Regions from separate parts of the Plantactinospora sp. ZYX-F-223 genome, predicted to be linked through region 4. Evidence: riboswitches for the same ligand, from Rfam matches in the RefSeq annotation. Region 4 holds a riboswitch; each other region holds the start of a gene.
The links. Region 4 has a riboswitch for cyclic di-AMP ahead of AAH979_RS21965 (hypothetical protein). Riboswitches for the same ligand answer to the same signal wherever they lie in the genome.
Positions count from the first base shown of each region.

Region 1: linked by a shared signal. The riboswitch ahead of AAH979_RS06915 (hypothetical protein) and the one ahead of AAH979_RS21965 (hypothetical protein) in region 4 are both predicted to bind cyclic di-AMP.
Region 2: linked by a shared signal. The riboswitch ahead of AAH979_RS37520 (C39 family peptidase) and the one ahead of AAH979_RS21965 (hypothetical protein) in region 4 are both predicted to bind cyclic di-AMP.
Region 3: linked by a shared signal. The riboswitch ahead of AAH979_RS27505 (C40 family peptidase) and the one ahead of AAH979_RS21965 (hypothetical protein) in region 4 are both predicted to bind cyclic di-AMP.

Region 1 covers NZ_JBDJAV010000005.1:109,886-114,848, reverse strand. The annotation lists gene AAH979_RS06935 (hydrolase) at 1-426, opposite strand, end outside; gene AAH979_RS06930 (hypothetical protein) at 469-843, shown strand; gene AAH979_RS06925 (MarR family transcriptional regulator) at 944-1,441, shown strand; gene AAH979_RS06920 (DUF6506 family protein) at 1,461-2,081, opposite strand; cyclic di-AMP (ydaO/yuaA leader) riboswitch at 2,395-2,526, shown strand; gene AAH979_RS06915 (hypothetical protein) at 2,529-3,557, shown strand; gene AAH979_RS06910 (glycoside hydrolase family 65 protein) at 3,657-4,963, opposite strand, start outside.
Region 2 covers NZ_JBDJAV010000060.1:39,869-44,831, forward strand. The annotation lists gene AAH979_RS37505 (TetR/AcrR family transcriptional regulator) at 29-604, opposite strand; gene AAH979_RS37510 (hypothetical protein) at 632-955, shown strand; gene AAH979_RS37515 (DUF2269 domain-containing protein) at 1,048-1,644, shown strand; cyclic di-AMP (ydaO/yuaA leader) riboswitch at 1,807-1,950, shown strand; gene AAH979_RS37520 (C39 family peptidase) at 1,956-2,741, shown strand; gene AAH979_RS37525 (NADP-dependent oxidoreductase) at 3,101-4,066, opposite strand; gene AAH979_RS37530 (Gfo/Idh/MocA family oxidoreductase) at 4,063-4,963, opposite strand, start outside.
Region 3 covers NZ_JBDJAV010000030.1:3,523-8,485, forward strand. The annotation lists gene AAH979_RS27490 (zinc metalloprotease) at 1-477, shown strand, start outside; gene AAH979_RS27495 (pyridoxamine 5'-phosphate oxidase family protein) at 479-1,051, opposite strand; gene dcd (dCTP deaminase) at 1,152-1,730, shown strand; gene AAH979_RS27505 (C40 family peptidase) at 1,884-2,924, opposite strand; cyclic di-AMP (ydaO/yuaA leader) riboswitch at 2,937-3,077, opposite strand; gene AAH979_RS27510 (peptidoglycan recognition family protein) at 3,344-4,963, shown strand, end outside.
Region 4 covers NZ_JBDJAV010000021.1:109,254-114,216, forward strand. The annotation lists gene AAH979_RS21945 (M20/M25/M40 family metallo-hydrolase) at 1-10, shown strand, start outside; gene AAH979_RS21950 (hypothetical protein) at 3-659, opposite strand; gene AAH979_RS21955 (hypothetical protein) at 1,012-1,551, opposite strand; gene AAH979_RS21960 (O-acetyl-ADP-ribose deacetylase) at 1,802-2,329, opposite strand; gene AAH979_RS21965 (hypothetical protein) at 2,426-3,445, opposite strand; cyclic di-AMP (ydaO/yuaA leader) riboswitch at 3,449-3,582, opposite strand; gene AAH979_RS21970 (SDR family oxidoreductase) at 3,836-4,864, opposite strand.

The DNA.
Region 1 (4,963 bases), on a different contig from region 4:
TGGGCGGCCGCCCCGGGAGACGACCGCGTACACCCGGTCGGGGCGCTGCGCGGCGGCCGAGAGCGCGGCGGCGGCGCCGGTGCTGGCCCCGAAGAGTCCGATCGGGAGCCGCCCGGCCGGTTCGCCGGTCGCCAGCCAGTCGACGATGCCGACGAGCCGGCCGGTGAGCAGGCCGATGTCGAAGCGCAACTCCCCGGTCCGGTCGTCGAGCGCCTCCTCGTCCCGGGTCAGCAGGTCGACCAGCACGGTGGCCAGGGCGCGGCGGTTCAGCGCCTCGGCCACCATCCGGTTGCGCGGGCTGTGCCGGGAACTGCCGCTGCCGTGTGCGAACAGGACGATCCCGCGTGCGTCGGCGGGGACGACCAGGTCGCCGGTCAGTCGTACATCTCCGGCCGGAATCGTGGTCTCGGTGCTCCGGGTGTCCATTCGACTGCCTCCCATGCCTTTTCCCGGCGGAGAGTCGCGGGTGTGGCGCTGACCGCCGTCCTGTCGGCCTTACCCGGCGGCGCCGGGCTCAACCACGCGCCGCCGGCCGCCTGGCACCCGGGTTTGCCGGTGCGCAGTCGGGGAAGGCCGGAAAGTCCGACCAGGCACCGGGACGGCAGACGCGCCGACCGGCAGACGAACGTGAGGGACGTTATGGCCCGCCAGAAACCCGGCAAGGCGAAGTCCGGCTCGGCCCGCACCGACGAGGCGGGACAGCAGAATCCCGACCGGAGCGAATGGGCGGACGAGGCGGCCAAGGCGAGGTCGCTCGACGATCCGCGCCGGACGCCGCCGCGTGACGCGGTGGGCATGCCGTCCAGCGGTGAGCGGTACTCGGAGGATCCGCGCGACCGCTAGGACCGCAACGGCCGCCCACCCGGCGACTCGACGGGCCCGCACGCCGGTCGCGCCTGGTGGTGCCTGAGCCAACTGGCTTGGTGTCAAGTAAACTCGCCCGGTGGAGGCTGCTGATGCGGTGGACCGGATGGTTGCGCAATGGGCCGAACGTGACCCGCAGCTGGATGTCAGCCCGCTCGAAGTGGTCGGTCGTTTGCTGCTCTGTGCCGACCAGGTCCATCGTGCGATCGTCGCGGCGCTTCGTCCGCTCGGCTTGACCTACGGCGACTTCGATGTGATCAACACGCTACGTCGGCTCGGCGATCCCGAGGGCACCAACCCACGGCAGCTGACCCGGGCCGCGCTCATCACGTCCGGTGCGATGACGACCCGGCTGGACCGCTTGGAACGGGGCAGGTTGATCGTGCGGACCGCTGACCCGGCCGACCGGCGCGGCGTACTCGTCCGCCTGACCCGCCGGGGCGAACGGCTGGCCGAGCAGGCGGTTCGAGCCGTACTCGACGTGGACGAGACGTTTCTGCAGCCGCTCAGCGGGCGGCAACGAGACGCCGTCGCCGCCACGCTGAAGCAGCTCCTGCTTCGGTACGAGGAGGGCTGACCGATAGCCGGTCGAGCGTTCAGCCGCGCTCGGCCATCCGCGCGTCGAACGCGGCCTTGAATGCGGCCGCCCCCTCGATGGATTCAAACGGCCAGCTGACCAGCCTCACCGGAACCCGGTCCCCCACCGCTTCCCGGACCCGGGCCGCCGTGGTCAGCGGAGTGCCGCCGCAGATCTCGACGAGTTCAGCCCCGCCGTCGACCAGTTCCGCCGCGACCTGGGGAAGGTCTGCGTCCGGTGCGCCGATCACCGCCGTCCAGCCGCCGGTGGCGTGCTCCCGCACGACACGGTCGGTGGCCGCGTTCGCCAGCGGATGTTCGTAGATGGTCACCGAGCGCTTGAGCGATCCGCGGGGCGCCGTCCCGGCACCGAAGGCACCGGCCACGCCTACCGGAGCCCGCCCGTCGACGGCTTCGATCACCTGCGCGGCCGACGCCAGGTCGAAGCCGCGGTACAGCTCGATGAGGCGGACGCCCGTCGCCGCCAACTCGGCCGCGACCCGCGCCGCCGCAGAGCCGTCCGGTGCCCAGACCAGCAGGGTGTGACTGCCCGCGTTGTCGACGACCACCCGGTCGACGGCCGGGTCCGTGCCGGGCTCCAGAAAGATGAACGTCTCGGCAAATACCAGGTCGGTGGTCATGTCGGCTCCTCCATGATCGCTTGACGTCTTATAGCTTGATATCAAGCTTTATCACTGCAAGCGTCGGGCCGACATGGACATTCCTGATTGTGCCGCGTGTGGCGGCAATCACCCCCGGTCGATGTGTCACGCGCGTGGCGCCCCCCGGACCCATACGGGTTGCGGTACCAGATGGACGGCTGCGGCGGCGCCGGCCCCCGATCGGTGGCCGGGTGAATTTTCCACGCCGGATCACCCCGGAATCCACCAAGTCGGCCCGGTTGATCCGGTAGGCTGACCCCGGTTTCGCCCGGTGGCGCACCCCTCCGCGCCGGCGTGACCGCCGCCGAATCACCAACGGGTGAGCCGGGGACCCAGGTAGGTGGGGTGAGTCCGCAACCGCGGTAGGGACTTGTTCCGTCCCGAACCCGTCAGCTAACTCGGTAGGCGGGCGACGGAGGGACATGCATGACGGGATCCACACGTCGGCGGTTACCGCTGGCCCTGGCCCTGCTCGCCACGTTCGGCGCACTCGCCGGAGCAGCACTCCGGCCCGGCGCGGCGGAGGCGAACAGCCCCGCCGTTCTCGGCGACGAAGGCGACACGCCGCTCCTGCGCGACGTGCTCGAATCGACCGGCCGAGGTTACCTACAGGCCAAGAACGCGCTGGCCAACGCCCAGGCTCGGCAGGCGAAGATCGCCGCCGAGCTACGCCGGGTGGAGGGACGGATCGCCGAGCTGCGCCCTCGGGTGGAGCAGGTGGCCCGGACGGCGTACCAGACCGGCCGGATCGGCCCGGTGCTGGTGCTGCTGCACAGCGGCTCGGCGGAGGAACTCCTGGAGCGCGCCCGCGGGCTGGAGGTGGTGGCCCTGCGGGACAACGACGCGCTGCGCGCGCTGGGTCAGGCCCGGGAGCGGGCCACCCTGGCGAAAAAGGCACTGGACGCCGAGGTGATCGAGGAGCGCCGGCAGCTCGCCATCATGCTGCGGCAGAAGCAGGCCGCCGAGCGGACGCTGGCTCAGGTCGGCGGCGCTTCCACCGGAGGCTTCGTCAACGCCCGCTCACCGGTGGCCCGGCCCGCGCCACGCGCTGCCGACGGCTCCTGGCCGCCGCAGTCGTGCAGCCGGCCCGACCCGACCACCACCGGCTGCGTCACCCCGCGCACCCTGCACGCCTTCAACGAGGCGCGCCGGGCCGGCTTCACCCGGTTCACCGGGTGCTACCGCTCCGGCGGCCCCTACGAGCACCCGAAGGGGCGGGCCTGCGACTTCTCCGCCGAGGCGGGCGGCTTCCGGGGTGCCGCGACGGGCGCCAACCGGACCTACGGCAACAACCTCGCCGCGTTCTTCGTCCGCAACGCCGACCGGATCGGTGTGCTGTACGTGATCTGGTACCGGCAGATCTGGTTGCCGACGACCGGTTGGAAGTCGTACAGCGGTGCGCACGGCGACCCGTCCAGCGACCACACCAACCACGTACACCTGTCGCTGGTCTAGGTCCCGTCGGGGTGCCGATCAGATCTTGACGACGTCTTGCGGTTGGGACCGCCGGGGCGGCGAGAAGTCGTCAAGATCTCGGGGTTTCCCGGCCGGCGGTCAGGTCGGCTCGCCTTCGGGAGCACGGCGGGCGGGCGCCCGACCGGCCGGTTGGGCGGGTTGCGGGCCCACCGGGCGGGCCGGCGGGATCGGCCGGGTCACCGACTCCAGGCAGGTGATCCGGACCTTCTCGCCGTGGTGCAGCAACTCCAGGGCGTCGTCCGGCTCGCCGTCGCGCAGCGCGTACGTCGCCTCGCGCGGCCGGACGTCGACCCGCAGGTGCACGCCCCGGTAGCGGAGCGAGAACTCCAACCGGTCGATCCGGCTCGGCAGCCGGGGTGTGAAGGAAAGCGTCGAGGTATGGTCACGCATCCCACCGAACCCGGCCACCAGGGCGATCCAGGCCCCGGCCAGCGAGGCGACGTGCACGCCGTCCCGGGTGTTCTGGTTGAGGTCGTGCAGGTCCATCAGGGCCGCCTCGCCCAGATAGTCGTGCGCGAGTTCGAGGTGCCCGGTCTCGGCGGCCAGCACCGCCTGGGTGCACGCCGACAGCGACGAGTCGCGGACCGTACGCCGCTCGTAGTAGGCGAAGTTGGCCGCCTTCTCCTCGTCGCTGAACGCGTCGCCGCGCCAGTGCATCGCCAGCACCAGGTCGGCCTGCTTGATCACCTGCTTGCGGTACAGGTCGAAGTAGGGATAGTTGAGCAGCAGCGGGTACTGCTCCGGCGGCGTGTTCGCGAAGTCCCACTCCTGATGGCGGGTGAAGCCCTCCACCTGCGGGTGCACGCCCAGCTCCGGGTCGTACGGGATGTGCATGTCGTGCGCGGCGTCCCGCCAGGCGGCCGTCTCCTCGTCGTCGACGCCCAGCTTCCAGGCCTCCTCGCCGTGCCGGGTGGCGGCGTCGGCGGCGGCCAGCAGGTTCCGCTGGGCCATCAGGTTGGTGTAGACGTTGTCGTTCTTCACCGCCGTGTACTCGTCCGGCCCGGTCACCCCGTCCAGGTGGAACCGGCCGTCTCGGTCGTGGTGCCCGAGCGAGCGCCACAGCCGGGCGGTCTCCACCAGCAGTTCCAGCCCGACCTCACGCTCGAACTGCTCGTCGTCGGTGGCCTGCACGTACCGGCGTACCGCGTCGGCGATGTCGGCCGCGATGTGGAACCCGGCGGTGCCGGCCGGCCAGTACGCCGAGGTCTCCTGGCCCCGGATGGTCCGCCACGGGAACGCGGCGCCGCGCAGTCCCAGCGTCCGGGCCCGCTCCTGGGCCAGGTGCAGGGTGGAGTGCCGCCAGCGCAGCGCGGAGGCGACCGCCGACGGCAGGGTGTAGGTCAGCACCGGCAGCACGAAGGTCTCGGTGTCCCAGAACGCGTGCC
Region 2 (4,963 bases), on a different contig from region 4:
GGCCCGAATCACCGGTCGCCTCGGTGGTTCACGCCGGCGGCCGTAACCCCGTCAAGGTGACGGTGACCAGGCGCGTCACCGCCGCCTCGGACGGCAGGCCGCCGGCTGCGGTGAGCGCGCCCAGACAGTAGGCCGCGAGCTCCTCTGGCGCGACATCTCCGCGAACGTCGCCTACGGCGGCGGCCTCGGCACACAGGTCCCGGACCAGATCGTGGAGCTCGCGCTGGGCCTGTGCGAGTTGTTCTCCGCGATGCAACACCGCGGAAAGATCACCGCCGTGCCGCCCACGCTCGTGGACGATGCGCGCGTAGTGCTCCAGCACCGCGCTGAGCTGCTCGCCGGGCCGGCCGGGCTGGTTGCGGCGCTCGGCGAGCTGGTCGAGGTGCCCGGCCACGTGTCGCTCGTGCCACGCCCGCAGGATCGCCTCGACGTCCGGGAAGTACTTGTACAGCGTCGCCCGCCCGATGCCGGCCTTCTCCGCGACCTGCGACATCGTCACCGACAGCGGCCCGTGCGCGGCCGCCAGCGACCAGGTCGCGTCCAGAATCGCGTCGCGGACATCGCGCCGGTGCGCCTCGATCGTCTCGTTCCACAGTCTAGGCACGTCACCAGGATACACCATGACGATCCGATGACGATCTGGCTTGACAGCGACAGTCTGTCTCGTAAAACTGGGGTCGAATCCGGATCACGACAAACTCGTCCCTGCCTCGGAGAACCCATGCCTGACTCACCTGGCCACGCCGCCCTCGATCCCGGCACCAGCCGCGCAGCCACCCCAGCCTGGGTGAAAGTGTTCGGTATCGGCATCGGTGCGCTGGTGCTGCTGCTCCTCCTCGGGATGTTCGCCGGCGGTGGCCACGGCCCCAGCCGTCACCTGCCCACCGGTGACACCCCCACCTCCGGCGTGCCCGGCACATCCGGCGGTCACATGCCGCCCGAGGGCGGCCATTGAACCTTTTTCAACCTGGACCGCGCGACGCTCACGCACCGCGTCCGACCTTGCGGTCCGCCGGACCGCAAGGGGAGGTTGAAAAAGGTTCATTGATGATGGGTCCCCGCCTGCGCCGGTTCGCGCTTACCGCGCATGTCACGTTCTCCGTCGGCTGGCTCGGCGCCGTCCTGGTCTTCGTCGTCCTCGCCGCCGTCGGGCTAGCCAACCAGGACACGCAGCTGGTACGAGCCGCCTACCTGGCGATGGAACCGGTCACCTGGTACGCCCTCGTGCCCCTGAGCATCGCCTCGCTCGTGACCGGAATCGTCCAGGCATCAGGCACCAGTTGGGGCCTCACCCGACACTACTGGGTTCTGTTCAAACTCATCCTGAACATCCTGGCCACCGCCGTCCTGCTGATGTACACGCAGACAGTCGGCCACATCGCGCAAGCGGCCACCGACCCGGCGTTGCCGGGAAACGACCTGCGTGGCTTGGGAACCTCGCCGCTGCTTCACGGGACCGCCGCGCTGCTGCTTCTGCTCGTCACCACCATCCTGTCCGTGTACAAGCCGCGCGGCGCTATCTCGTACCGGACGGACCGACGCCGCATGCGACGAGGAGCACTCGCGCTTCGACAGCGGCCTACCCAAGCCGTGCAGACGGTCGACCGCCTTCACGGCCGGTATCACCGGAGGACCCGTTCGTGACGTTTTCCAACATCCTTTACGTCGCTGCGTATACCTGGCCGGGAACGCACGCGATGTGAGTGCGGTGGCTCACATGATTGGGTGAGCGTTTGGCATCCCTGATCGGCTCCTCGTAGCCTCGGCGCCGCCTGATTCGGTTGTCAGTCATTGACCAATGGCGTCGAATCGGGCCCGCCTAATCGCTTTCAGCGAGCCGGGGACCCATCGCATCTTGGGGTGAATCCGTAGGCCAAGAGGCCAGGTAGGGCATCCTCTTTCCCCGCCCGAACCCGTCAGCTAACCCGGTCGGCGGCATGGGAAGGAGACCATGCATGCTCGAAGAACCACCGCGTAGCCTGTTCCGACCTGGCGCCCTTCGCCGGGCACAGAGGCTGGGCCTATTGTCCGCCGCCGTCGTGACAGCCGCGACAGCCGCGACAGCCGGAGCCCTGCTCAACCAACCGCCAGAGGGAACCTCCAGCGGCGCCACAGCGCAGTCACTTGTTCCGGCCGCCGCCGACCCGGACACCGGGGCGTCGACCGGTCCTGAATCCCGTTCGGTGGCACCTGCCGACGAGCCGTCACAACCGGCGCAGCCCGATGCTCCCGCAGAAAAAGTGCTCGACGCGTCCTTCGAGTATCAGCCCAACTTCTACTACTGCGGGCCCGCCGCGGTGCGTAACGCACTCAGCGCTCGTGGAATCGATGTGAGCCAGGACCAGCTTGCCCGGGGCCTGCGAACCACGGTCAACGGCACTGACTCCGCCGAGGACACGACTCGTGTGCTCAACGAGATGGTCGGAAGCAACTGGTACCGCACCCGGATGATTCCGGGGCAGGACGCGACACCCGCGCAGATGGATCGACTCCAGGCCGACGTGGTGCGGGCGACCAGCAACGGCTACGCCATCGTGGCGAACATCGCCGGCGGCGCCACCGATGCCGACGGGACGTGGCATGACTTCCCGGGCGGGCACTACATCGCACTCGTCGGCTACAGCGACGACGGGCGCATGGTGAAGGTGTCGGACTCATCGGGGATGTTCGGTCCGGCCAGCTACTGGATGAGCACAATCAACATGGCGAACTGGATCGGAACCCGCGGCTACTCCGCCTGATCACCCCACCCTTCGGCCCAAAGACGAGGTCGACGGGCAAGCTGCCGGTGGCCGGTGCAACCGCTGGCCTACCGGCAGCGTCGCCGCGACAGTGGCTACCACCTGTTCCTGAAGGCACGCCGGAATCTGCCTCTGGCGCCCCGCTGGACGCCTGTGTGGCAGCCGGGGCGGTTGCAGGTGGGGCGTTGTTGTCGGCGGGCGGGGCTGCCGTCGCGGCCTGTCACCTTCGGCGAACTGGGCCACCACGACCCGCCAGCACACCCCGCCCGATGGGAGGGCTTCCGGTAGGCCGCGTCGACCCCGGCTGGTGTCCCGCCACCGGGACGCGATCCCGGTCTGGTGCCGTGGCGACCGACTCGTCAACCTGATAACTCGATGACGAGTCGGCCCCGGACGCCGCCGGCCGCCAGGAGCCGATGGGCTTGCGCCGCATGCTCCGGCGGGAAGGTGTCGGCGACTCGGAGGCTGAGCCGTCCTTCGTCGGCGAGCCGGCGGAGCAGGTCGAGTTTGTCGCGTCGCCCGTCGTAGTCGTGCACGTAGGCGTAGACGAGGGTCACGCCGCGCGTCGCGGCCGCCCGCTCGAACGCCGGGTGGTCCGGCACGCCGCGTACGTAGGCCAGGGAGCCGCCGCGGCGGATCGCCGTGAGCAGCGGGGCGCCGATGATCGCGGTGTCGACGACCGCGTCGACACCGTCGGTGGTGAGCGCGCGGAAGCAATCGGCGACCCCAGGCCCGCGGGCGACGGTGCGGTCGGCGCCCAGCGACGCGACGAGGTCGGCGTCTTGTGGGGCGGCGTCGGCCAGCACGCGGTGCCCGGCGGCCTTGGCCAGTTGTACGGCGTAGCCGCCGACCGCCCCGGCCGCGCCGGTGACGGCGAGGGTGCTGCCCGGGGTCAGGCGTAGCTGGTCAAGGGCATGCAGGGCGGTGAGCCCGTTCATCGGGAGCGTGGCCGCCTCGGCGTGACTCGCCCCGGCCGGTGCCGGGACGACCCACGACTCGGGAAGCACGACCCATTCGGCGTACCCGCCGCCGGCCGGGCGGGTGGGGTTGACCATTGCCATCACGCGGTCGCCGATAGCGAGGCGGCGGTTGGTGCCGGAGCCGATCTCGTCGATGGTGCCGGCGACGTCCAGGCCGGGGATGACCGGTTCCGTTCCGCGTTGCCGGATAGGCGTCACGCCGGCCCGGATCAGGGTGTCGGCGGGGTTGACGGCCGCGGCGCGTACCCGGATCCGGACCTCGCCCGGTCCGGCGTGCGGAGTCGGCCGCTCGACGACCTCCAGTACCTCGGGTCCGCCGTGGCGCAGCAGCCCTATCGCTCTCACGTCATTGACTCCGACTGTTCAGGGCGGCCGGCGCCAGGGCGCCGGCCGGTGGTTGGTCCCTTCAGGGATCGGGCGACGCCGGTGTGCGAGGAGCGTTCGACGGCGTCGATGAGGCGGTGCCGGTTGAGAGCGTGCTCGAAGTCGGACACGGTGTGGGTGCCGTCGGCCAGGTCGCGGGCGAACTGCGCGTAGAGCCGCGCGACGCTTCCGGCCGGGGTCTGGGCCAGGTCCGTGGGGATCCCGTCCGAGTAGGACGCGGGAACTTCGATGGTGGTGGCGGTGGTGTCCGCGCCGCGGCCACCGGCGAGGGTGAGCTGGGCGACTTGCATGTTGCCCCAGGCCGAGGTCAGGACGAGGTCGCCGTCGGTGCCGTTGATCTCCCATCGGAGGTTTTCGCCGCGTGACGCGCCGCCGCGATAGAAGACCGAGGCGGCCGCACCGGAGGTGAGCGTGCCGATCAGGGCGACCTGATCGGGCACCGTGACCGGGATCCTGCTGCCGTCCTCGGTGACGGTCGCCTCCTTGCGTCCCACCACGAGGTTGGCCGCGACCGTGTCGAACTCGCCGAGTACGAAATGCAGCGGGTCGAGGGCGTGCAGCGTGGCGGAGGTGAGCGGGGTGGCGCCGTTGGCGTTGTCGAACCAGTAGGCCTGGTTGTGGCTGTCCACCTCGCCGCCCCAGACCATGCCGGAGCCGACCAGTGTGGTGCCGAGCACCTCGCCGACGTACCCGTCGCGAACCAGGTCTGCGGCGTGCTGGACCTCGGGGGCGTATCGTCCCTGGAGCCCGACCACGGTACGGGCGCCGGCCCGGCGGGCCAGTTCGGCGAGGCGCTCCGCTTCGGCCAGTCCGTTGGCGAGCGGCCACTCGCTGTAGACCATCTTGCCCGCCTGGAGA
Region 3 (4,963 bases), on a different contig from region 4:
GTGCCGGAGAGCCCGGCGGAGGCGCAGATGAAGCGTGCGCTGCGGGTCGGCGGCAAGCACACCCTGAACGTCTACACCGGACTACTGGACGACGAACTGCTCGGCTGGGCGTCCTTTCCGAAGCGCGAATTCGACCCGCACGACGGGGTGGTGGTACTCGCCGAGTCGCTGCCGGGCGGCACGGCGGCGCCGTACAACGCGGGCGACACCGCCACCCACGAGATCGGACACTGGCTGAACCTCTACCACACCTTCCAGGAGGGCTGCGCGGGTCGAGGCGATCACGTCTTCGACACGCCCGCCGAGGCGGAGCCGGGCTTCGGCTGCCCGCAGCGACGGGACACCTGCACGACGAGGCCGGGCCTCGACCCGATCCACAACTTCATGGACTACTCGGTCGACGCCTGCATGTACGAGTTCACCTTTGGGCAGGCGCTCCGGATGCTCAGGGCGTGGAAGGCGTTCCGCGAGCCGTAGGTCAGGACGCCGGGACCGGCGCCTCTTCGACGGCCCGGCGCCGGCCGCGTCGCTTTGGCGCGGCGGCGGCACTGCCCTCGGGACCGCCGGCCGCGCCGGCCGGGTCGAGCCAGACCTGCACGGCGGGACGCTCGGACCGGTCTCCGGCGGCGAGCGGCGTGGCGCCGTTGCTGCCGTGCCGGGCGACCATCGCCACGTCGACGGTGAACTCGAAGAGCCGCCAGTCGACCTGCGGTGCGGCCCGCAGGTTGCCGGCGAGCTGGTCCACCCGCGCCTGGTCGGTCACCGGTCGGGCCCGGCCGGCGACGTACGCCTCGTCGTCGCTGTCCTCGGGAGGGAACGAGTGCAGCGCGTAGCGCCCGTCCCGTTCGAGGTCGCGCCGCTTCGGAGAGTCGACGACGAAACAGAAGAGTCCCTCGTCGGTGATGACCGGGGACACCGGGTGCACGCGCGGCCCACCGTCGGCGCGCACGGTCGCCAGGTAGCCGAGACCCGGGCCGTACTGCTGGATGAGGACGCGGATCGCGTCGGCGAGTCGGGGCTCGTCAGAGGCGAATTCGGACCAGGATGCCATGGGTACATTCTATCGAACACATGTTCGATCACCTACCCCGATCCCACCCATCGGCGAGGTCGCGGCCCGTCGACTTCGCACGACTCGCTAAGGTGATCCGGTGCTGCTCTCCGACCACGACCTAGTGATCGAGATCAAGGCGGGCACGCTCGCGCTCGAGCCGTTCGAGCCCGCGCTGGTGCAGCCGTCGAGCATCGACGTACGCCTGGACCGGCTCTTCCGGGTCTTCAACAACCACCTCTACACGCACATCGACCCGGCGGTGCAGCAGGACGACCTGACCTCGCTGGTCGACGTGCCGGACGGCGAGCCGTTCGTGCTGCACCCGGGTGAGTTCGTGCTCGCCTCCACGCTGGAGGTGATCTCCCTCGGCGACCAGTTGGCGGGAAGACTCGAAGGAAAATCGAGTCTAGGCCGGCTCGGCCTGCTCACCCACTCGACCGCGGGCTTCATCGACCCCGGCTTCTCCGGGCACGTCACGCTGGAGCTGTCGAACGTGGCCAACCTGCCGATCCGGCTCTGGCCCGGGATGAAGATCGGTCAGCTCTGCATCTTCCGGCTCTCGTCGCCGTCCGCCCACCCGTACGGGTCGGCCGTCTACGGCTCGCGCTACCAGGGGCAGCGCGGCCCCACCCCGAGCCGCTCCTGGCAGAACTGGCGCACCTGGCCCACCCGCTGACGCTGCGGTCGACAGCGGCAGCACGCCGGCACCGAACGGCCCGGACCGGGCCCGACCGGAAGCTGGAACGCGAACCAGGACCGAACGGCAAGAACCCCCGCCGCAGCTGAGCTGCGCGACGGGGGTTCTGCCGTTGACTCGGTCCGACAGGCGTCAGCCGGGTCTGCCGAAGCTGTGGATCTCGCCGTCGTCCATCCGCTTCATCTTGATCGGTTCGCCGGCCCGGGAGGCGTGCACGATCCAGCCGTCGCCGACGTACATGCCGACGTGGCTGAGGTCGGCGTAGTAGAAGACCAGGTCACCGGGGCGTAGCGCGGAGCGGCTGATGCTGGCCGTCTGGCTGCGCTGCGCCCGGGCGTTGTGCGGCAGCGATACGCCGCCCTGGTTCCAGGCCGCCAGGGTCAGGCCAGAGCAGTCGTACGAGCCGGGGCCTTCGGCACCCCACTTGTACGGCTTGCCGATCTGGGCACAGGCGAACTTGACCGCCTTGCCGGCCGCACCTCCGGGGTAGGTGGCCGGGCAGGGTGCGGGCCGCAGCGGGCCGGCCGAGCCGTTCCCGTACGCCTGGATCCGCAGCTTCTGCAACCGCTCGACCTCGGCGTCGATCTCCTTCTTCTTCGCCGCCAGCTCTTTCTCGGTCTTGGTCAACTGGCTGACCAGCCGGTCCAGCGGAGCCTTCTGGGAGGCGTACTTGTCCTTGAGGTCGACGACCGCCTGCACCTCGCGCTGCTGCTGCCGCGCGAACTGGTCGAGCACCGAGAGCTGGCCGACCAGCGCGGTCGGCGACTTCGAGGTGAGCAGAGCGTTGACCGCCGAGGCCTTGTCACCCTTGTACGCCTGCACCGCGAAGTCGCTCACCCGGTTCATCGCGGCGTCGATCTGCGACTGGAGCGGGGCGATCTTCTTCTGCAGGGCGGCGGCCTGCTTCTTCTTCGCGGCCAGGTCCTGCCGGGTGGCGTTGTGCTTCTCGACGACCGGCTCCAGCTTGCGCCAGGCGGTGTCGATCTGCTGCTCGATCTCGGCCACCGACGGTTCGGCGAGCGCCGGCGTCGTGCCGGTGAGCAACACCGCGGCGCTGGCCAGTGCGGTGAGCGCGATGGCGAGAATGGACCTTCGAGGGCGCGGTTTCGCGTTCCCGGCGTCGGTGGATGCCGACCGGAGGGATGGCGACCGCGACGGGGCAGGGGGAGCCACCGGGGTCCGTACTCCTTCTTCCGTAGCCCGCCTACCGGGTTAGCTGACGGGTTCGGGCGGGAAGATTGTCGCCCTACCGCGTGAGACGCGGATTCACCCCATGAAGCTCGGGTCCCCGGTTCGCTGAGTGTGACGATTCGGCGGTGTCGAGACGTCGCCGCCCGGCTAGGCGGCCTGCCGTCGGCTCGACGGTCCCCAACACTAGAGAAGGGTGTTATCCAAACGCAACCCCGTGATCTGAGTCGATTCGTTAGGTATCGGACCGGTCGCTGACGGTGGGAGCCACTGGGACACGCCGAACACGCTGCGTGTCGGTGAAAGTTTTCTGCATAGCGACGAGCTTTGTCGGCAGGTATTGACGGGCACCGGTCCCGGGTGGAGGGTGATCTTCAGGCCCACCCCCGGCTCATGGAGGTTCGATGCTTCCCACCAGACACCCGCTGAGCAGGAGAATCGCGATCGGGGCCGCGGTCGTCGGCGCCGCCGCGCTGCTGCCGGCCAGCCCCGCGCCAGCCACCGTCACATCCCCCGACACCCGGCAACAGGAGTACGCCGCCGCGGCGGCCGAGTTCGGCGTACCCGAGAGCGTGCTGCTCGGCGTCTCCTATCTGGAATCTCGCTGGGACACGAACGCCGGCACGCCGAGCACCAGCGGCGGGTACGGCCCGATGCACCTGACCGACGTCGCCGGGCTGGCCGCCGAGCCGGAACACCCCGAGCACGGCGAGGACCGGCGCGGTGACGACGCCCGACCCGCCCGACCGGTGACCGGACCGGCCGGCCCGTACGCCGACCGGACCGGCGACGCACCGCCCGGCGGGCAGACCCTGGACGCCGCCGCCGCGCTGACCGGGGTCGACGAACACCTACTCCGCGCCGAACCGGCGGCGAACATCCGGGGCGGGGCGGCGCTGCTGGCGTCGTACCAGCAGGCGCTGGCCGCGCCGACAGGCCCGGCCAGCGACCCGGCGGCCTGGTACGGCGCGGTGGCCCGGTACGCCGGCAGCGACCGCGCGGACGCCGCGGCGGCCTTCGCCGACGAGGTGTACCGGACCCTCGCCGAGGGCGCCACCCGGACCACCGACGACGGCCATCGGATCACCCTGCCCGGCCGCCCCGGGATCGCACCGCAGCGCTCCTGGTTGGACCGGCTCGGCCTGCCCGGCACGCCCCGCCCGGACGGGCTGGAGTGCCCGCGCGACATCTCCTGCGAGTGGATCCCGGCCCCCTACCAGGCGTTCGGGGACGGCGACTACGGCAACCACGACCTCTCCGACCGGCCGGGCCGGCAGAAGATCGAGTACATCGTCATCCACGACACCGAGGGCAGCTACGACACCACGCTGCGGCTGGTGCAGGACCCGACCTACGTGAGCTGGCAGTACACGCTCCGCTCGGCGGACGGGCACATCGCGCAGCACGTGAAGGGCAAGGACGTGGCCTGGCACGCCGGCAACTGGTACGTCAACGCCAAGGCGATCGGCCTCGAACACGAGGGCTTCGCCGCCCAGGGCACCTGGTACACCGAGGCGATGTACCGGACCTCGGCCAAACTCGTCCGCTACCTCGCCGACCGGTACGACATCCCGCTGGACCGCGACCACGTCATCGGGCACGACAACGTCCCGGGCATCCTGCCGGCGAACGTGCGCGGCATGCACTGGGACCCGGGCCCGTACTGGGACTGGTCGCACTACTTCGACCTGCTCAAGGCGCCGTTCCGGGGCGTCGGCATCCCGGCCGCCGGCCTGGTCACCATCGACCCGGACTTCGCCACCAACCGGCCGGCCTTCACCGGCTGCGAGACCGCCGGGGTGCCGTGCCCGGCCCGGGGATCGTCGTCGGTGATCCTGCGTACCGCGCCAGCCGCCGACGCGCCGCTGGTGAACGACATCGCGCTGCGCCCGGACGGCACCCCGAACACCATGCACATCTCCGACCACGGTGCCCGGGCCTCGGCCGGGCAGACCTACGCGCTCGCCGGCCGGCAGGGCGACTGGACGGCGATCTGGTATCTCGGGCAGAAGGCGTGGTTCCAC
Region 4 (4,963 bases):
CATCAGGTGAGCCGACCGGGCGTCGTGTCGCTCGCCCCGAACTGGCCGTCGGGTCGGGTCGGAAGGTCGGCGTGCAGCCGGGCCAGTTCGGTTGCGCTGCCGATCCCGGCACGGAACGACGGATGTACGACGTACTCCCGGATCGCCGAGGCGAGGAAGTCGGGTTGGACGTTCAGCTGCCCGACCGGCAGTTCGTCGCTACGCGGTGGGCGGCCTGGCCACGGATGCCAGCCCCGGCGGTAGAGCGTGATGCGGGGGCTGACCGGTGCCGGTCGCGGTGGCCCGCCGGGCGCCAGGTCGTCCCAGCCGATGGTGGTGTCGCCCCGGGCCCCGTGCACGGAGATCCCGGTCGGGTCCAGCACGAGACCCGCCCGCTGGAGGAACGGCGCGGCCAGCGCGCACCCGACGATGACGGCGAACACGGCTCCGTGGTAGGTCTCGGACGGCCAGTCGTTGAAGCCGAGCCCGTCCCGCGCCGGTCCACCCTCGACCACCACCAGCCCTGCGGCACCCCAGAGAGACACGATCGTCAGGACGCCCTGCAAGCGGGGGAACTCCGCGACGACGAACCGGCGGGCCGCAGTTTCGATTTGGAAGGTGGCGGGACGCCGTCGCAGCGGCGCGACGACCCGGGTGAGGACGACGAGCGGCGCTACCACGGTGAGGACCAGCGCCAGCAGGTGGAGCAGCAGGCCCAGGCCGGAGGGCTTGATCCGATCTGGTCACCGGTTCCAGCCACCAGGTCACCGCGAACCGGCTCAGGAAGGCAAGGATGCCGAGCGCCAGGGCAGCGGCCCGGAGCACGCCGGATGACATGATCGAAGGGTAGCGAGGCTGGTCAATGTCGCAGGACGAGTCGCGGACCCGCTGCCCGACGGCCCGCCCAGGTCAGCGGAGTACGCGACGAGGGGTGGCCAGGGTCACCTTGGCGGCCGCCGAGAGAAGCGGACGACGACCGTTCCCTTGACGTACTACCGGAAGATCGACGGCAGTGGCCGATCGATACGCCAATTACCCCGACACCTGACCGCCGTCCGGACCGGACGGTAGCCCGTGCTCGGCGTGCGGTCCGTGGTCGGCGACCTGGGCGTCGAACCACGCGTGCAGAGCACGCAACAGCTCCGGCTCGGTCGTCCGGTAGTCCAGTCGTGCCCCGGCGGGCAGCTCGGAATACTCGATCCCGATCCGGCCGGCGCCGGCCCGCAACTCCGCCAGCCCCGGCATCTCGGTCCCGTGGATCCGGGCCGGGTCGGTGAAGTCACCCCGGCGGAACCGCTCGGCTTCCGCCCGTAGGTGTTTGCGGACCAGAGCCACCTGCCGCCGCTCCACCGGCTCGTCCGCGGTGACCGTCTGATGGCCGCCGTCGGCGGTGGGGGTGAACCGGTGGGTGGTGCGTTCGAGGTCGAACGGCATGACCTCGCGACCGCGTTCGGCGACCTCCGCCTGTCGCCGGGCGTCGGCGGGAGCGCCCTCGTCACGCCCCCGGTCGACGACGAACAGTACGGCGGCGGCCACCGCGAGGGCAGCCAGCCCGGCGGTGCAGCCCAGCACGACCCGGCGGCGTCCCGGACGGTACGAAGTGGGTCCGTGCTGGTCATCGGCTTGTCAGTGGTCATCGGCAGCCTCCGCGAGTCGTCGCACGGCGGCCAGGATCGCCGGCCGTTCGTCGGGTGGAATCCGGTCGAGCAGCGCGGTGAACCGGGCCTCCCGGGCGGCGGCGAGCCGGTCGGCCGCGCGGCAGCCCTGCGTGCTGAGGGTGAGCCAGACTCCCCGGCCGTCGCCGGCCGCCGGACGGGGGCAGTCAGCCCGGCGGTGCGGCCGGGTTCGACCGGTCGAGGGCCGCCCGCAGCAGCGTGCCGGTCTGCTCGTCGAACGCGACCAGCCGGATCGTCTCGACCGCCGAGGGTGTGGACCGGAGCGTGTCGACCGCTATCCGCGCCGCCTGGTCGGCCGGAAACCCGTAGACCCCGGTGGCGATGGCCGGAAAGGCCACGCTGCGCGCGCCCACCTCGTCGGCGACCGCCAGACAGCGGCGGTAGCAGGAGGCGAGCACCTCGGCCTCGCCGTACCCGCCGCCCTCCCAGACCGGGCCGACGGTGTGGATGACGTGCCGGACCGGCGGGTCGAGGTCGAACGCCGGGGTCGCCACCGCCTCGCCGGGCGCGCAGGGGCCGATCGCCCCGCCCGCCTCGGCCAGTCGGGGCCCGGCCGCCCGGTGGATGGCACCGTCCACGCCACCGCCGCCGAGCAGCGACTCGTTGGCCGCGGTGACGATCGCGTCCACGCGCTCCCGGGTGATGTCGCCCCGGACGACTTCGATGACGGCCATCCGCCGATGATGCCAGCCGGCGCGCGACATGTCCGCCCAACGCGACCGCCCCGTCACCTGGCGGGCAGGTGACGGGGCGGTCGGGGTGGCTCGGGCCTACAGCATGGAGACGTGCACGTGGTCGGTGTGGTCACTCGGACCGCTGTAGGAACTCCAGCCCTCGTCCGGGAACCAGATCTCCTTGTACCAGATCACGTAGAGGATGCCGAGCCGGTCCGCGTTGCGGATCAGGAACGCGGCCAGGTCGTTGCCGTACTTCATCTGGTCGTCGTTGGCGGCCCGGCTGAAGCCGGAATTGCGCAGCGACCAGTCGCAGGCGCGGCCCTTCGGATGCTCGAACGGACCACCGGGCCGGAAGCAGCCGACGAACCTCTTGAAGCCCGCCCGGCGCACCTCGTTGTACATGTGCAGCGTCCGGGCGGTGATGCAGCCGCCGGTGGTCGGGTCGTCCCGGTTGCAGGGCAGCCCCGGGAAGCCGTCCGCCATCCCCGGCCCGGGCCGGGCGACCGGCGAGGTTGCCGCCACCAGACCCTTGTCGGGGCGCGAGTTGCCGCCCACCAGGGCGAGCGCCTTCTTCGCGTCCGACTGCTGCTTCTTGATGATCTTCTCTTGCGCGGCCTGCTTGGCGACCTCCTCGTCGATCGCCTTCTTGGCCGCGCCGACCTCGTCCCGCGCCGCGTTGAGCGCCCGGAGCTTGCTGTTGTTGAACAGGTTCAGCTCGTTGAGCGCCGAAGCCCGCTCCATGAACGAATCGGACGAGTCGGCAGAGCCGTTGCTCAGCAGCATCGCGATGGCGCTGAGCTTGCCGCTGCGGTAGGACTCGGCCGCGATCTCGCTCGCCTCCGGAGTGAGTGCCGCCAGCCGGGCCTCCGCCTGCTTCAACTGGTTGCCGAGCTGCTGCTGCCGCCGCTGGGACTTGGTGCGTTCGGCCTTCGCTTCGGCGAGCCGCTTACCTGCGCTGGCGAGCACGTCCCCGAGCACCGGCGAGTCGGCCTCTTCCTGAGGGGCCGGTTTCGGCGCGGGCGCCGCCGACGCCTCCGACGGAACCACGACCAGAGCTGCGGCGGTGAGCAGTGCCAGGGCAGTCGCCAGCCTTCGGCGTAGGGGTGCCCTCACATGTATCCCTTCCGTCGGCCGCCGACCGGGTTAGCTGACGGGTTCGGGATGGAAGTGGTCCCTACCGCTGTCGCGGATTCACCCCAGGGGTGCGTGGGTCCCCGGCTCGCCGTGTGGCGATTAGGCGGCGATCAGCGCCGGACCACGCGGTATCCGGCGGCTATGAACGGCAGACAGCATACCCGGTTTCACTTCCGGAATGGCAAGACCCGTTCGCGGCTAAAGGCGTTGCGAGACAACGACTATCAGTAATCACCGCGTGTCGGACGCATCGAAGGACGTGCTTTGCCCGCCATTATCGACTAGCTGCTGTCGGCTATTTACCAAGCGCGTTCCCACCCGTCCGACGTGCGGAAACACGTCCAGGTTGGTCGGTGGGTGATTCTCCGGTCACCGCCTGCGCCAGGGCGTTGTGCCGAACAGCACACCGGCCACGGTACCGGCCGAGAGGAGACCCGCTGTCACCGCGCCCCGGTGCTGGGACAGCCAGAGTTGCGGACTCCGCGCCCGGTACGGCGTGTCGAACGCGCCGTGTGCGCCCGGGTCCGCCCCGGTGCCGTCGTCGACCGGGTGCCAGAGGTTGGCCGGTCGGCTCCGGTCGGCTGGCTGCTCCGTCTGCTGGCCGGAGTACCCGGTCCGGGCCAGGTACCGGTCGAGCAGCCCGGGCAGGCACCGGTTGCCGAGGATGGTGCCGACGGTCGAGGCGCCCACCCAGTACTCCCGCCGGCCCGGCCGGTCGGCCGCGTACATGACGGCCCGGGCCGCCAACTCGGGCTGGTAGATCGGTGGTACCGGTCGGGCCCGGTTGCGCAGCCGGGACAGCACCCAGTCGAACTGCGGGGTGTTCAGCGCCGGCAGGTGCACCATGGTGAGCCGGACCGGGCTCCGGTCGTGCAGCAGTTCACAGCGCAGCGACTCGGTGAACCCGACGATGGCGTGCTTCGCGCCGCAGTACGCGGACTGCAGCGGGATCGACCGGTAGGCCAGTGCCGACCCGACCTGCACGATCGTGCCGGTCCCGCGCGGCAACATCCGGTCGAGCGCGGCCCGGGTGCCGTGGACGTACCCGAGATAGCAGACCTCGGTCACCCGCCGGAACTCCTCCGGCCCGATCTCCGTGAAGGGCGCGAACACCGAGGCCATGGCGTTGTTGACCCACAGGTCGATCGGCCCGAGTTCGCTGGTCGCCCGGTCCGCCGCCGCCTCGATCTGGCGGTGGTCCGCCACGTCGGTCTCGATCGGCAGCGCCACACCCCCGGCCGCGCGGACGTCCTCGGCCGCGCCCCGCAAGCCGCTCCCGCCCCGGGCCAGCAGGGCGAGCCGCATCCCCCGGCGGGCCAGCAGCCGGGCCGTCGCCCGGCCGACCCCGGCACTCGCTCCGGTGATCACCGCTACCCGCGCCGCAGGTCGCCCGCGCATCCCGCTCCCCCGTCCCGAACCTCCCCGGATCGCCGGGCGCCGGCTACCCGGCCGAAGCTCCGGCAAACTCCGCCGATCGGGCAGGGCGGCACGGAACGC